Regions from separate parts of the Nonomuraea sp. NPDC003709 genome, predicted to be linked through region 1. Evidence: riboswitches for the same ligand, from Rfam matches in the RefSeq annotation. Region 1 holds a riboswitch; each other region holds the start of a gene.
The links. A riboswitch is a leader RNA that binds a small molecule or an ion and turns the genes downstream of it on or off. The one in region 1 is predicted to bind cobalamin.

Region 1 (5,304 bases):
TACCTGCTCAAGGAGATCTCCGAGCAGCCCGAGACGATCACCCGTACGATGAGCGGCCGGCTCGACGAGCGCTTCCACGTGGCCCACCTGGGCGGGCTCAACATGGACGCCCGCGAGACGCGGGGCTTCCGCCGGGTGAAGATCATCGGCTGCGGGTCCGCGTACTACTCGGGACAGATCGGGGCGCAGCTCATCGAGGAGCTGGCCCGCATCCCGTCCGACGCCGAGCCCGCCAGCGAGTTCCGCTACCGCAACCCGGTCGTCGACCCCGACACGCTCTACGTCGCCATCAGCCAGTCGGGCGAGACGTACGACACGCTCGCCGCGGTGCAGGAGCTCAAGCGCAAGGGCGGCCGCGTCATCGGCATCGTCAACGCGGTCGGCAGCGCCATCGCCCGCGAGGTGGACGGCGGCATCTACCTGCACGCGGGTCCCGAGGTCTCGGTGGCCTCGACCAAGGCGTTCACCTCGACGTCGCTGGCGTTCGCGCTGCTCGCGCTGCACCTGGGCCGGGTGCGCGACCTGTCGCCCGCCGACGGGCGGCGCATCGTCGACGGCCTGCGCAGGCTGCCGGGGCAGATCGAGGAGATCCTCACCCAGAGCGACAAGATCGCCGAGCTGGCGCAGAAGTACGCCAAGCACCCGAGCATGATGTTCGTGGGCCGCGTGCGCGGCTACCCGGTGGCCAGGGAAGGCGCGCAGAAGCTCAAGGAGATCTCGTACGTGCACGCCGAGGCGTACCCGGCCAGCGAGCTCAAGCACGGGCCGCTCGCGCTGATCGGCCCCGACATGCCGACGGTCGCCATCGTCCCCGACGACGAGCTGCTCGACAAGAACCTCACCACGCTGGGCGAGATCCGCGCGCGCGGCGGGCAGGTGCTCATGGTCGGTCACCGCGAGCCCGACGTCAAGCTGGCCGACGACGTGATCGTGATCCCCAAGAACGAGATCGAGCTGGACCCGATCCTGCTCACGATCCCGCTTCAGCTGCTCGCGTACTATGCCGCGGTGGCGCTCGGCCGGGATGTGGACAAGCCTCGCAATCTCGCCAAGAGCGTCACGGTTGAATAAACAGGCTAATTTGGCCTCAAACCTCGTTATCTTGCTGCGGACGACATAAATTCGATACGTGCGGCAGTTCGACGCTGAGAGGCCCAATCTCGCACGCATGTACGATTACATGCTCGGCGGGAAGGACAACTTCGCGGTCGACCGCCAGGCCATCGAGCAGCTCGCCGAGCTGATCCCGGAGGCGGTCCCGCTGGCCCGCGCAAACCGGGCCTTCCTCCAGCGTGCCGTGCGCTACGTGGCCGCCGCCGGGGTACGGCAGTTCCTCGACCTCGGCAGCGGGCTGCCGACCCAGGGCAGCGCGCACGAGGTGGCGCCCGAGGCCCGGGTCGTCTACGTCGATCGCGATCCGGTCGTCGCAGCACATGCCACGGCCCTGCTCGGACACTCGGGCAGGGCCGCGCTCGTCGAGGCGGACCTCCTGGATCCCGACGCGGTGCTGGCGGGGGCAGGCGGGTTCCTGGACCTGCGCCGGCCGGTCGGGGTGCTGCTCGTGTCGATCCTGCACTTCCTGCCGGATTCGGCGCGGCCGCAGCAGGTTCTGGCGGCCCTGCGCGAGCGGCTGGCGCCGGGCAGCTACCTGGTGATCAGCCACGCCACCTCGATGGGCCGCCTGGAGGACGGGCAGCGCTACCGGGGCGCCTCCTCGGACGATCCGAGCGGCGGCACCGACCGCACGCCCGCCGAGATCCGCGCCTTCTTCGGCGACTTCCCGCTGGAGCCGCCGGGCCTGGTACAGGCCGTCGACTGGCGTCCCGACCGGCCCAAGCTGGTGGGGGACTGGTCGCTGCCGTCGTCCCTGATGGCCGGGGTCGGCAAAAAGCCACTATGAGAGATATGTGTATCTCTGCGTATTGTGTCGATAACTTAGAGTGAGCGATGACTCGCGATGCTCGGGGGAGAGGCACATGCGCCGTCGGCGGTTCTTCGCATGGGGGCTGGGCCTGGCCGCGTGCGCGGCCGGCTGCGGGACGGAGCGCTTCACCGGGAGCGCGGCGGGCCTGCGCGCCCGATACTCGATCGGCCCTCAGGGGCGCCGCTGGGAGCGCGTCGGGCAGGCGTTCGCCGGCGCGGCCCGGACGGCCGGATACGAGACCGGCGCGGGCACCAGGATCATGGTGAGCGGGCTGCCCGCGCTGGCCGCCGCCGAGCTGAACAACGGCCAGACCCTCCTCGACACCGCGACCCCCCTGTGCAGGCTCACCGGCGAGGTCGAGGTCGTGGTCGTGCCCGTCCACTCGCCGTTCGGGGACTTCGAGGCGTTCGGCGCCCACCTGCTCGCCAGTCCGGGCCAGACGCAGCTGGCGGGCGGGCCCCAGGGGGAGCCCGACCACCTGCTGTTCGGCCTGATCGCCAGGGGGCTCGGCGCCGACACCCGCCAGCTCGACTACACCGGCTACCCCAGCAGCCAGGAGGCCGTCACCGCGCTGCTGTCCGGCAAGGCCGCGGCGGCCGTGGGCCCGCTGGCCGACTGGCGCGCGAGCATCAAGGCCGGCCAGGTCAAGGCGCTCGCGGTGTCCTCGGCCAGGCAGGTGCCCGGTCTCGACGCGCCGACGCTGCTGGAGTCCGGCGTACGGGTCGACTTCGTGGACTGGGCGGCGGCCTTCGGGCCCGAGCGCATGACGGACGAGAGCCGCGAATCGGCCATCCGCATGTGCGAGGACGTGACCGGCACGGCCGACTGGGAGGCGGCCTGCCGGTCCGCGGGCTGGATCTCGATCCCGCTCAGCGGCGCCGACTTCAAGCAGTGGCTGGGCTCCGAGGTCGAGCGCACCCGCGCCGTCCTGCGGGATCTCGGTCTGCTCGGCACCACCAAGGCCACAACATGCTGGGGTAGTTGCGGGAACGGCCACTAGATGTAGGATCCTGGTCGTCGCTGGTTCGCCTCTCCGGAGGCGGAGCAAAAGGGAACCCGGTGTGATTCCGGGGCTGCCCCGCAGCGGTGAGCGGGAACGACCGCCGTCAGGTGCACTGGAGTGATCTGGGAAGCGACGGCCAGTAGGAGCGATGCGCGCGCCCGCGAGCCCGAAGACCTGCCAGCGGTGTGCCCGGGCCGCCCGCCCGGCACGAAGTGACCATGGCCTCGCGGGAGGGCCGGGGAGCGAAACGGCCGGGGGATGATCCGTGCCGCCGTGCTCTCGCGCGCCCTCACGGGGGACGAGCTCGCGAGGAGAGAGCACGTGACGCAGATCATCGAGGTCGATCGCCGCCTGGCCATCGAGGAGGCCGCCGCCCGGGTCATCACCGACCCGGCCAACTCCCGGGTCGCCGCCCGGCTCCTGGCCGAGGAGATCGCCGACGAGGCCGCCGCGCACGGGGTGCGGACGTTCTCCGAGTCCATCGCCGCCACCCACGCGGCCGGGCTGATCCAGGACGGGCTGGCGGAGTTCGTCGCCGCGCACGCCGCCGAGCTGGACGCGCTGGTCTCCGTGGAGGCGGACGACCGGTTCGAGTATTTCGGGTTGCGCACCGTCTATGACCGTTACCTGCTGCGCCACCCCGAGACGCGGGCGGTGCTGGAGCGCCCGCAGCACTTCTTCCTCCGCGTGGCCTGCGGGCTGTCGGAGTCGGTGGCGGAGGCCGCCGAGCTCTACGCGCTCATGTCCACGCTGTCGTACCTGCCCAGCTCGCCCACGCTGTTCAACTCGGGCGCGCGCCGCCCGCAGCTGTCGTCGTGCTTCCTGCTCGACTCGCCGCGCGACGAGCTGGAGGCGATCTACGACCGGTACGGGCAGGTGGCGCGGCTGTCGAAGTACGCCGGAGGCATCGGCATCGCCTGGACCCGGGTGCGCTCGCGCGGCTCCCTGATCCGGGGCACCAACGGCCACTCCAACGGCATCGTCCCGTGGCTGCGCACGCTCGACTCGTCCGTCGCGGCCGTCAACCAGGGAGGGCGGCGCAAGGGCGCGGCCTGCGTCTACCTGGAGACCTGGCACGCCGACATCGAGGAGTTCCTGGAGCTGCGCGACAACACCGGCGAGGACGCCCGCCGCACCCACAACCTGAACCTGGCGAACTGGGTGCCCGACGAGTTCATGCGCCGGGTGGAGGCGGACGAGGTCTGGTCGCTGTTCGACCCGAAGGAGGTGCCCGACCTCACCGACCTGTACGGTGACGCGTTCACGCGGGCGTACCGCGCGTACGAGGCCGCCGGGCGACATGTCCGGCAGATCCCGGCCAGGACCCTGTACGGCCGGATGATGCGCACGCTCGCCCAGACCGGGAACGGCTGGATGACCTTCAAGGACGCCGCCAACCGCACCTCCAACCAGACCGGCCGCCCCGGGAACGTCATCCACCTGTCGAACCTGTGCACCGAGATCCTGGAGGTCACCAGCGACGCCGAGACCGCGGTCTGCAACCTCGGCTCGATCAACCTGGCCGCCCACCTCCTGGCCGGTGACCTGGCCGGTGACCTGGCCGGTGACCTGGACTGGGACCGGCTGCGCGGCACCGTGCGAACGGCCGTGCGCTTCCTGGACCGGACCATCGACCTGGGCTTCTACCCGACGCCCGAGGCCGAGGCGGCGAACAAGCGCTGGCGGCCCATCGGGCTCGGCGTCATGGGCCTGGCCGACGTGTTCTTCACGCTGCGGCTGCCGTTCGACTCGCCCGAGGCGCTGGAGCTGTCCACCAGGATCGCCGAGGAGATCGCGCTGGCCGCGTACGACACCTCGGCCGACCTGGCGGCCGAGCGCGGCCGGCACCCGTCGTACGCCGAGACGCGGGCGGCCGGGGGAGTGCTGCACCCGGACCACTACGTCACGAGCACGCGGCGCTGGGACGCCGTGCGGGAGAAGGTCGCCCGCACCGGCCTGCGCAACTCGCTCATGATCGCCATCGCGCCCACCGCCACGATCGCCTCCATCGCCGGCTGCTACGAGTGCATCGAGCCGCAGGTGTCCAACGTGTTCAAGCGCGAGACGCTGTCGGGCGAGTTCCTGCAGGTCAACCGGTATCTGGTGGCCGATCTGCAGGCGCGCGGGCTGTGGACGCAGCAGCTGCGGGACGACCTCAAGAGGGCCGACGGCTCGGTCCAGACGGTCCCCGGCATCCCCGACGACCTCAAGGTGCTCTACCGCACCGCCTGGGAGCTGCCGCAGAAGGCGCTGATCGACCTGGCCGCCGCGCGCCAGCCGTACATCGACCAGTCCCAGTCCCTGAACCTCTTCATGGCCAGCCCGACGATCGGCAAGCTCTCGTCGATGTACGCCTACGCCTGGAAGCGGGGCCTGA
Region 2 (5,304 bases), on a different contig from region 1:
GCGCGCAGGTGGCGGCCTTCCGCGGCCCGATCGCCGCCGAGTGCGCCGGGCTGCTCTACCTGTGCGAGGAGCTGGACGGGCAGCGGATGTGCGGGCGGGTGCCGGGCCGGGCACGGATGACGCCGAGGCTGACGCTCGGCTACCGGGACGCGGTCGCGCTCAGGCGTTCGCCGCTGACGGAGCCGGGCGAGCGCTTCCGAGGGCACGAGTTCCACCGCACCGCCGTCGAGTACGCCGGCGAGCCGCTGTTCCGCTTTGAGAGCGGCGCCGACGGATTCGGCGACGCTCAGGTGACCGCGTCCTACCTGCACCTGCACTGGGCCGGGCAGCCGATGACGGCTCAGCGGCTGGTGTCGTCCTCCAGGTCGCCCTCGGTCTTGAGGTAGACCTCCTGCAGGCCGCGCAGGACCTCCGGGTCGGGGTGCTGCCACATGCCCCGCTCGGCGGCCTCCAGCAGGCGTTCGGCGATGCCGTGCAGGGCCCAGGGGTTGGACTGCGCCATGAACGCCTGGTTCTCCGGGTCGAGCACGTACGTCTCGGCGAGCTTGTCGTACATCCAGTCGGCGACCACCCCGGTCGTGGCGTCGTAGCCGAACAGGTAGTCGACCGTGGCGGCCAGCTCGAAGGCCCCCTTGTAGCCGTGGCGGCGCATCGCGGCCAGCCAGCGCGGGTTGACGACCCTGGCCCGGAAGATACGCGAGGTCTCCTCCGACAGGGTGCGGGTGCGGACGGCGTCGGGGCGGGTGCTGTCGCCGACGTACGCGGCCGGGGCCCTGCCGGTCAGCGCGCGGACGGTGGCGACCATCCCGCCGTGGTACTGGAAGTAGTCGTCGGAGTCGGCGATGTCGTGCTCGCGGGTGTCGACGTTCTTGGCGGCCACCGCGATCCTGCGGTAGGCGTCCTCCATCTGCGGGCGGGCCGCCACGCCGTCGAGGTCGCGGCCGTAGGCGAAGCCGCCCCACACCGCGTACACCTCGGCCAGGTCGGCGTCGTCGCGCCAGTTGCGGCTGTCGATCAGGGGCAGCAGCCCGGCCCCGTACGCGCCCGGCGCCGACCCGAAGACACGCATGGTCGCCTGGCGCTCGTCGCCCCCGGTCGCGGCGACGTGGGCGCGCACGTAGTTGTCCTCGTACGGCTCGTCCAGCCCGGCGGCCAGCCGTACGGCGTCGTCGAGCATGGCCACCACGTGCGGGAACGCGTCACGGAAGAAACCGCTGATCCGCACCGTCACGTCGATCCTGGGACGGCCCAGCTCGGCGAGCGGGATCGGCTCCAGGGACGTGACCCGGCGTGAGGCCTCGTCCCATTCGGGGCGGATGCCGAGCAGGGCCAGCACCTCGGCCACGTCGTCGCCCGCCGTGCGCATGGCGCTGGTGCCCCAGATCGACAGCCCCACCGAACGCGGCCACTCGCCGGTGTCCGACCGGTAGCGCTCCAGCAGCGACTCGGCCATGGCCTGGCCGGTCTCCCAGGCGAGCCGGCTCGGGACTGCTCGGGGATCGACGGAGTAGAAGTTGCGGCCGGTCGGCAGCACGTTGACCAGGCCGCGCAGCGGGGAGCCGCTCGGCCCGGCGGGAACGTAGCCGCCGTCCAGGGCGTGCAGGATGTGGTCGAGCTCGTCGGTGGTGCGGGCCAGGCGCGGCACCACCTCGGTGGCGGCGAACTCGAGGACCCGCGTCACCAGGTCGCGCCGCTCGCCGGGCAGCTCGCGCGTGACCTCCGCCGCCGCCTCCGTCCCCCAGCCGCGTTCCTCCATGGCCTCCACCAGCGCCCGGGCGGCCGCCTCGGCCCGGTCCACGCTGCCGAGCCCCGCCGTGCCGTCCTCGGCCAGGCCGAGCGCCTCGCGCAGGCCGGGCAGCGTCTCGCGGCCCGACCACATCTGCCGGGCGCGCAGCATCGCCAGGACCAGGTCCACGCGCACCTGCCCGGCCGGAGCCTGCCCGAGCACGTGCAGGCCGTCGCGGATCTGCGCGTCCTTGACCTCGCACAGCCAGCCGTCCACGTGCAGGATGAAGTCGTCGAACTCGCTGTCGTGCGGCCGGTTCGCCAGCCCCAGGTCGTGGTCGAGCCGGGCGGCCTGGATGAGCGTCCAGATCTGCGCCCGGATGGCGGGCAGCTTGGCCGGGTCCATGGCCGCGATCGTGGCGTGCTCGTCCAGGAGCTGCTCCAGCCGGGCGATGTCGCCGTACGTCTCCGCCCGTGCCATCGGCGGCACCAGGTGGTCCACCAGCACGGCGTGCGCCCGCCGCTTGGCCTGCGTGCCCTCGCCTGGGTCGTTCACCAGGAACGGGTAGACCAGCGGCAGGTCGCCGATGGCCGCGTCGGTGCCGCACGCGGCGGACATGCCGGCCGACTTGCCGGGCAGCCACTCCAGGTTGCCGTGCTTGCCCACGTGCACCATGGCGTGGGCGCCGGAGCCCGCGAACTCGGCCGACAGCCAGCGGTAGGCGGCCAGGTAGTGGTGGCTGGGCGGCAGGTCGGGGTCGTGGTAGATGGCGATCGGGTTCTCACCGAAGCCGCGCGGCGGCTGCACCATCACCACCAGGTTCCCCGCCCGCAGCGCCGCGAGGACGATGTCACCCTCGTGCACGAACAGCTCGCCCGGCGGCGGCCCCCAGTGCCGCTCCATCTCCGTCCGCAGGCCCTCGGGCAGGGTGCGGTACCAGCGCTCGTAGGACGCGGCGGAGATGCGTACCGGATTGCCCGCCAGGTGCTCCTCGGTCAGCCAGTCCTGGTCCTGGCCGCCGGCGGCGATCAGCGCGTGGATGAGCGCGTCGCCGTCCTGCTCGGCCACGCCCGGGAAGCCCTCGCCCAGGTCGTAGCCGGCCTCGGCGAGCCTGGCCAGCAGCCTGACCGTGCTGGCCGGGGTGTCCAGGCCGACCGCGTTGCCCACCCGGGAGTGCTTGGTCGGGTACGCCGACAACATCACGACCAGGCGGCGCTCGGCGGGCGGGGTGTGCCGGAGCAGCCCGTGCCGTACCGCGATGCCCGCCACCCGGGCGGCCCGCTCGGGGTCGGCGACGTAGACGGTCAGCCCCTCGGGGTCGATCTCCTTGAACGAGAACGGCACCGTGATGATCCGCCCGTCGAACTCCGGGATGGCCACCTGAGAGGCGGCGTCCAGCGGCGACAGCCCGTCGTCGTTCTCCTCCCACGCCTGCCTGCCGGTGGTCAGGCAGAGCCCCTGCAGGATCGGCACGTCGAGCGCGGCCAGCGCGCCCACGTCCCACGCCTCGTCGTCGCCGCCCGCGCCCGCCGTCGCGGGGCGCGAGCCGCCCGCCGCCAGCACGGTCACCACCAGCGCGTCGGCGGCGCGCAGCGTGTCGAGCAACTCGGGTTCGGCGGTGCGCAGCGAGGAGCAGAACACCGGCAGCGCCTGCCCGCCCGCCTCCTCGACGGCCGCGCAGAGCGTCTCCACGAACGCGGTGTTGCCCGCCAGGTGATGCGCCCGGTAGTAGAGCACCCCGATCACGGGTCCCCGCCCGGGCCGCGCGTCGCGCTCCAGCAGCCCCCAGGAGGGCGTGGCCTCCGGCGGCGCGAACCCGTGCCCGGTCAGCAGCACCGTGTCCGACAGGAACGCGTGCAGCTCGGCCAGGTTCGGCGGCCCGCCGTGGGCCAGGTACGCGTGGGCCTCGGCGCAGACGCCGCCGCTGACCGTGGACAGCTCCATCAGCTCGGCGTCCGGCGCCTGCTCGCCGCCCAGCACCACCACCGGCAGAGGGCCGGCCAGCAGTGCGTCCAGGCCCTCCTCCCAGGCGCGCCGCCCGCCGAGCAGGCGCACCACGACCACGTCGGCGCCTTCCAGCAGGGCGGGCAGGTCCTCGGCCGCCAGCCGGGCCGGGTTGCCCAGCCGGTAGGCGGCACCGCTCGCGCGAGCGCTGAGCAGGTCGGTGTCGGAGGTCGAGAGCAGCAGGACGGTACGGCTGTCGCCAGGCACGGCGCAATCCTCCCTCGGGGTCCTCGCCCCGGTCGCGGGTGTCGCGGCGGCCGGAGTCTCCTGGCTCCCGGATCAGCGCTCACCCCGGCCTTCCCACCCGTCGCCGGGCAGTGGCCTGCGGTGGGGTTCGCTCCCCGGTCACAGTGGCGGGACCGCGCCGGATTCGCACCGGCTTCCTCCCTAGCCATCGCCTACAGGGAGCCTACGACAAGAGCGGCCCCCGCCAGAAGTGGCGTTACCATCCTGATCGTGTCCATAGCCGACTTTTCCGGACGTATGCGCCCCGACGCCTGTCCGGGGGCGCTACAGGTGCACGAGGCCGCCGACGGCCCGCTGGCCCGCGTCCGCCTGCCCGGCGGCGCGATCTCACCCGCCCGGCTGCGCGAGCTGGCCGCCTGCGCGGCCGACCTCGGCTCGGACGTGATCGAGCTGACCTCCCGGGCGAACGTCCAGGTGCGCGGCCTGCGCTCACCCGCCGCCTTCGCCGAGCGGATCGCCGCCGCCGGACTGCTGCCGTCGCAGGCGCACGAGCGCGTACGCAACATCGTGGCCTCGCCGCTCGGCGGTCGCACGGGCCCCGGCCTGCTGGACCCGCAGCCCCTGGTGGCGGCGCTGGACCGGGCGCTGTGCTCGCGGCCCCGGCTGGCCGGGCTGCCAGGGCGGTTCCTGTTCGCGGTGGACGAGGGCAGCGGTGACATGCTCGCGCTGGGGGCCGACGTCACATTCTTCGACGGGCGGCTGCTGCTGGCGGGCGTGGACGCCGGGCTCGCCGTGGGGGCGGACGCGGCCGCCGAACTCATGATCGCCGCTGCCGAGGCGTTCCTCGACGAACGGCCGGAAGGGGATCGGTGCGCGTGGCGGATCGCGGAGCTGGACAACGGCCCCGCCCGCATCGCCACCCACCTCCGCACCACCACCGCCCCCCGCGATCGCACCGGCACCGCCCCCCACGACTGCACCGGCACTGCCGACCGCGCTGCCGATGCCCGCTCCGAGCACCAGCCGCACGCCGGGCCGGCCCCGGACGCCGAGATGTGGGCACCGCCCGCTCCGGTCGTCCGGGATACGGTCTCGGCGCCGCGTGCCGGGCGAATCGAGCAGCGGGACGGGCGGGTGGCGCTGGAGGTCGTGGTGCCGCTCGGACGGCTGTCCGCCGTCCAGGCGCGCGCCATCGCCGCAGCGGCCGAGGCGAACGGCCCGGCCGGCACCACCGGCGCGCCTGGTCCGGGAGACGCCACCGGCGTGCCCGATCCGGGAGGCGCCGCCGGCGCGTCCGACCCGGGAGACGCCACCGGCGTGCCGGTCCGGCTGACGCCGTGGCGGACCGTCGTACTCCTCGATCTGCCGCCCGCCGCCGCCGGCCGGGC
Region 3 (5,304 bases), on a different contig from region 1:
CCTGCGCCGCGGGATCCGGTTGGACTGCGCGATCCAGGTGAGGTGATCGACGCCGCGGCGCTCGGGCACCGGGCCGGCTCCGTCCAGCAGCGCCCCCACCGTGCGCAGGGGATGCCTCAGGTCGCGGTACCGCATCCCGTTGACCAACGCGGTGCCCGCGCTCGCCGCGTCCAGGCCAAGCAGGACGCGCAGCGTGCTGGACTTGCCGGCGCCGTTCGGGCCCAGGAAGCCGGTGACCCGGCCGGGACGCGCGGTGAAGCTGACCTCCTCCACGGCCGCCTTGGCCCCGTAACGCTTGCTGAGTTGTGAGATCTCGATCATCGCCTGCCTCGCCTCGGATGGACGTCGCCAGCCTCGGGCGGGAGGGCACCTGCCCGCGTCCCCCGAAAGGAGACACCTACCGGGGTTCGTAGAGCAGTCCCGCCTCGTGGGCGAGCACGGCCAGGTGCGTGCGGTCGTTCACGCCGAGCTTGGCGAACATGCGCCGCAGATACGTGCGGACCGTCTCCACGCTCAGGAACAGCTCGTCGGCGATCTGCTGGTTGGAGTGCCCGCGTGCGACGAGCCGCACGACCTGCACCTCGCGCGCGGACAGCACCTGCCCGGCGAACGCGTGCCGCCGCGCGGGCCGCTCGGGCGCGAAACGGCGGATCAGCCGCGCGGTGACCTCCGGCGCCAGCATGGCGTGGCCGGCGTGGACCGTGCGGACGGCCTGGAGCACCTCCTGCGGGGACGCGTTCTTCAGCAGGAACCCCGACGCGCCGAGGGTCAGTGCCTCGTAGACGTACTCGTCCAGGTCGAAGGTCGTCAGCATGATCACCCGGGTGGCCGTGTCCGGGAGGATGCGGCGCGCCGCCTCCAGGCCGCTCATGCCCGGCATCTGAACGTCGAGCAGCGCCACCGCGGGCTTGAGCGCGCCGACGAGCCGCGCGGCCGTCTCCCCGTCGCCCGCCTCCCCGGCGACCCGGAATCCCTCGGTCCGGTCGAACAACTTCCGGTACGCGGCCCGGAAGCGGTCGTCGTCATCGGCCAGGAAGACGCTGACGGCCCCGCTCAAGGCGCGCTCCGGACCGGCAGCCTGGCGCGCACCTCGAACCCGCCCTCCGGATGGTTTCCCCAGGTCACCGTGCCGCCCACCAGCCGGGCCCGCTCACGCATCCCCCGCAGCCCCGAGCCGTCCCCGCCGCGCGCCGGCCCGTTTTCGCCGCGCGCCGGCCGGGCCCCGGGGCCGTGGTCGCGCACCCGCACGACGATCTCCCCGCCGTCCTGCCGAAGGTCCACCGAGCAGGCCGCGCCCGCCGCGTACCGCACCACGTTGCCCAGCGACTCCTGGACGATCCGGTACGCCACCGTCCCGGCCACGTCGTCGACCGGGCCGTTCACCTCGATCCGCGCCTCGACGCCCACGCCCGCCGCGCGGGTCGCCGCCACGAGTCCGTCCAGCCGCGCGATCCCCGCGACACCTTCCGGCGCGCCGGGCTCGGACCGCAGCCCGCGTACGAGTGCCTGCATCTCCTCCAGTGCCCTCCTCGCGTGCGACTCGACGCCGGCCAGCGTGTCGCGTAACTCCTGCTCGCTCGCGTCGGCCAGGCTCCGCGTCACCCCCGCCTCCGCGCTGATCACGCCGAGCGCATGGCCGACGACGTCGTGCACGTCACGCGCCACCGCCAGTTGCACCCGGGCCCGCTCCGCCTCCTGAGCAGCCGCGATCTGCCTGCCGACCGCCGTGCCGAGCAGCCAGGACACGCTCAACGCGGCCACGGCCAGCGTCAGCCGCTGCCCGGCGCCGCTCGCGTCCTCGCCCGGGACCGCTGCCACCGCCGCCAGCGCCGTGAGGAGGCCGGCGAGGACGAGGACGATCGTACGGGTGCGGTCGGCGCGCGCGACCGCGAGCGGATACAGGCACCACGCCGCCGCCAGCATCGGGTCCTGGCACACCCCCAGGACGCTCCCGGCGATGGTCGCGCCCGCGGCGAGCAGCGGCGACACGGTCGGCAGTCGCCGCCGCAGGGCCATCACCGCGCCTGTGACGCAGGCCAGCACCAGCCCGGCCACCAGCCGTGACCGGTCCGCGGAGGCGAACGTCGGCGGCAACCAGAACATCCCGACCACGATCGCCGCGGCCGGCCCATCCAGGAACCGCCTCATCCCCCGTACCTTACGCGGCGCTCGCGTCATTGACTCGAACGGGAGTAAGAGATACATTCCGGTAGATTTCACGGTTGTCCAAGGGAAATCCGGTGAGATGCCGGTGCGGACGCGCCACTGTATCCGGGACGTAGATCCCGGGAGCCAGGTCGCTTGGACTTGCGTGACCTCGTTGGTTGGGACGCGTCATCCCTGAGGAGGCATGTATGAGTGGTCTGTCCACTCCTTCGGCAATCCCCTTCCCCCGTCTGCGGCTGTGGCTGCTCGCCGTTCCGGTGCTGCTGCTGGTCGCCTACCTGGTGCTGATGGACAACGGGGCCATCTCGCAAACCGGTGCCTACCTGCACGAACTCATGCACGACGGACGCCACCTGCTCGGCGTTCCCTGCCACTAGGCACGCGCATGGTACGCACCCTGCTGGTCAGGGGCCTGCTTCTGGGCCTGCTGGCCGGATTGATCGCGGGCGGCTTCGCCTTCGCCTTCGGGGAACCGGGGGTGGACAGCGCCATCGCGCTGGAGGAGGCCCATGCCGCCCAGGAAGCGCCCGGCCATGACCACGGCGAGGAGGCACTCGTCGGCAGGCCGGGACAGAAGGCCGGGCTCTTCCTGGCCACGGGCCTGTACGGGCTGGCCGTGGGAGGGATCTTCGCCCTCGTGTACGCGGGCCTGCGCGGACGGGTCGGCCCCCGGTCGGACGGCGGGCTGGCCCTCGCCGCCGCCGGGACGGCGTTCGTGGCGGTGATCCTTGTGCCGTTCGTGAAATATCCGGCCAACCCACCGGCCGTGGGCGACCCGGAGACGATCAACAGCCGCACCCTGCTCTACGTGGTCACGATCCTCGTCGGGCTGGCCGCGACGGCGATCGCGGTGGCCACCGCGCGCCGGGTCACCGCCGGTCCGTGGGCGCGGTGGGGCGCGGCGGTGGCGGCGTTCCTGGTGCCGGTGATCGCGGCGTGGACCCTGCTGCCGACCGTGAACGAGGTGCCCGACGGTTTCCCCGCCACGCTGTTGTGGCAGTTCAGGCTCGCGTCGCTGGGGACGCAGCTCGTCTTCTGGGCGGCCTTCGGCGTGCTGTTCGGGTGGGCCTGCGACCGGGCGTCCCGCCGCCCGGTGACCGCCGCGTCGCCGGGCTGAGCGGGGTGCTGTTCGTACGGCACGCGAGCACGCCGGGGATGCGGGCCGCCTGCTTCCCCGCGTCCGACGCGCACGCCGACACGGCGAGCCTGGCCAGGGCCACCGCCTTGGCCCAGACGGTGGCCAGGGCGGCGGCCGGGTCGGCGGTGGGGCCGGGGACCGGGGCGGCGCCGGGGGCGGCGGTCGTGGGTACGGCCGGGGTGGTGGCGTGGGCGGCTCCGAGTGTTGCCGCCGGCCAGACCGTCGCCGCGCTCGGGCTGGCGGCGCGGGCGGTCCCGGCGCTGGCGGAGGTGGATTGCGGTCGGTGGCGGGGCCTGCCGTACGAGCGGGTCGCGCGGGAGGAGCCGGACGCGCTGGCGAGCTGGCTGACCGACCCGCACGCGGCCCCGCACGGCGGTGACAGCCTGGCCGCGCACGCCGAGCGGGTCGCCGCCTGGCTCGAGTCCGTACGCGCGGAGCCCGGCGTCGTCGCCGTCTGCGACGCGGGCGCCATCCGGGCCGCGCTCGGCCACGCGCTCGGGCTGGACCCGCTGAGCGCCGCCCGTTTCGATCTCGCGCCGCTGTCCGTCACCGAGCTGACCGTCACGCGCGCCGGCTGGCGGGTCGCCCATGTCAACCGGAAGGTTCTGATTTGATCGTCACATATCCGTTCAGCGCGGTCGTCGGGCTCGACGACCTGAAGCTGGCGCTGGTGCTCAACGCGGTCTCGCCGAGGGCGGGCGGCGTGCTCGTACGCGGGGAGAAGGGCACCGCCAAGTCGACCATCGTGCGCGCGCTGGCCGCCCAGCTGCCCGCCGTGAACGTGGTGCCCGGATGCCGGTTCGCCTGCGACCCGGCCGCGCCCGACGCCGGATGCCCGGACGGGCCGCACGAACCCGGGGGCCAGGGGCTGGAGCGCCCGGCCGCGCTGGTGGAGCTGCCGGTCGGCGCCTCGGAGGACCGGCTGGTCGGCTCCCTGGACGTGGAACGGGCGCTCACAGAGGGGGTGAAGGCGTTCGAGCCCGGCCTGCTGGCCGCCGCCCACCGCGGCGTCCTCTACGTGGACGAGGTGAACCTCCTCCACGACCACCTCGTCGACCTGCTGCTCGACGCGGCGTCCCTGGGCACGTGCTACGTGGAACGCGAGTCGGTGTCGGTACGGCATGCCGCGAGGTTCCTGCTGGTCGGGACCATGAACCCGGAAGAGGGTGAGCTCCGGCCGCAGTTGCTGGACAGGTTCGGGCTGACCGTCGAGGTCAAGGCGTCCAGGAACCCGGAGGAGCGCGCCGAGGTGGTGCGCAGGCGGCTCGCCTTCGACGCGGACCCCGGCGCGTTCGCGGCCCGGTGGGCGGCCGAGGAAGCGGCGCTGGCGAGCCGGATCGCGCAGGCCCGCGCCGGGGTGCCGGGTGTGCGGCTGCCCGACGCGCGGCTGCGGCAGATCGCGACCGTGTGCGCGGCGTTCGAGGTGGACGGCCTGCGGGCCGACCTGGTGACGGCGAGCACCGCCATCGCCCACGCCGCCTGGCAGGGCAGGGACGTGGTGACCACCGAGGACGTGCGCGCGGCGGCCCGGCTGTCGCTGCCGCACCGGCGGCGGCGCGATCCGTTCGACGCGCCAGGGCTGGACGAGGCCCTGCTGGACGAGCTGCTGGCGAGGACGTCGGGGGATGAGGAGGATCCGGACGATCCCGACGGCGGAGGTCCTGATATTTCCGGACCTGGTGGGCCGGAGGGCACGCCGACGACGGCCGGAGACGGCACCCCGCCACCCGGCGGCTCGGAAGGCGGTCCTGACGGCGGTCCTGAAGGCGGCGGACCCGAGGGCGGCGGTCCCCAAGGCGGGCCCGGGCTGGATGGCGGGCACCGGCAGGACCGTGCGCTTGACGGGAGGTACCCGACGGCGGCCGACGATGCCGCCCAGGCGGCCGGGAGCAGGGAAATGCCGCCGGGCGTCGAGGGCACAGCGCCCGATGGCGCGGTGCCGGAGCACGGCGGAGGGCCGGGGAAGGAAGCGGCCGGGCGGGTGGCCGGGGTGGCGGCGC

Region 2: another riboswitch for cobalamin. It lies ahead of cobN (cobaltochelatase subunit CobN); the one in region 1 lies ahead of ABZX61_RS16235 (ribonucleoside-diphosphate reductase subunit alpha).
Region 3: another riboswitch for cobalamin. It lies ahead of ABZX61_RS34725 (CbtB-domain containing protein); the one in region 1 lies ahead of ABZX61_RS16235 (ribonucleoside-diphosphate reductase subunit alpha).

What each region holds. Positions count from the first base shown of each region.
Region 1 is NZ_JBEXMW010000004.1:756,661-761,964, forward strand. Features, by position in the region: gene glmS (glutamine--fructose-6-phosphate transaminase (isomerizing)) at 1-1,071, shown strand, start outside; gene ABZX61_RS16225 (SAM-dependent methyltransferase) at 1,130-1,900, shown strand; gene ABZX61_RS16230 (tripartite tricarboxylate transporter substrate-binding protein) at 1,977-2,924, shown strand; cobalamin riboswitch at 2,929-3,124, shown strand; gene ABZX61_RS16235 (ribonucleoside-diphosphate reductase subunit alpha) at 3,249-5,304, shown strand, end outside.
Region 2 is NZ_JBEXMW010000013.1:109,413-114,716, reverse strand. Features, by position in the region: gene ABZX61_RS34700 (cobyrinate a,c-diamide synthase) at 1-386, shown strand, start outside; gene cobN (cobaltochelatase subunit CobN) at 341-3,937, opposite strand; cobalamin riboswitch at 3,991-4,116, opposite strand; gene ABZX61_RS34690 (precorrin-3B synthase) at 4,187-5,304, shown strand, end outside.
Region 3 is NZ_JBEXMW010000013.1:117,034-122,337, reverse strand. Features, by position in the region: gene ABZX61_RS34740 (ATP-binding cassette domain-containing protein) at 1-321, opposite strand, end outside; gene ABZX61_RS34735 (response regulator transcription factor) at 398-1,057, opposite strand; gene ABZX61_RS34730 (sensor histidine kinase) at 1,054-2,148, opposite strand; cobalamin riboswitch at 2,191-2,320, shown strand; gene ABZX61_RS34725 (CbtB-domain containing protein) at 2,355-2,543, shown strand; gene ABZX61_RS34720 (CbtA family protein) at 2,552-3,283, shown strand; gene ABZX61_RS34715 (histidine phosphatase family protein) at 3,229-3,918, shown strand; gene ABZX61_RS34710 (VWA domain-containing protein) at 3,915-5,304, shown strand, end outside.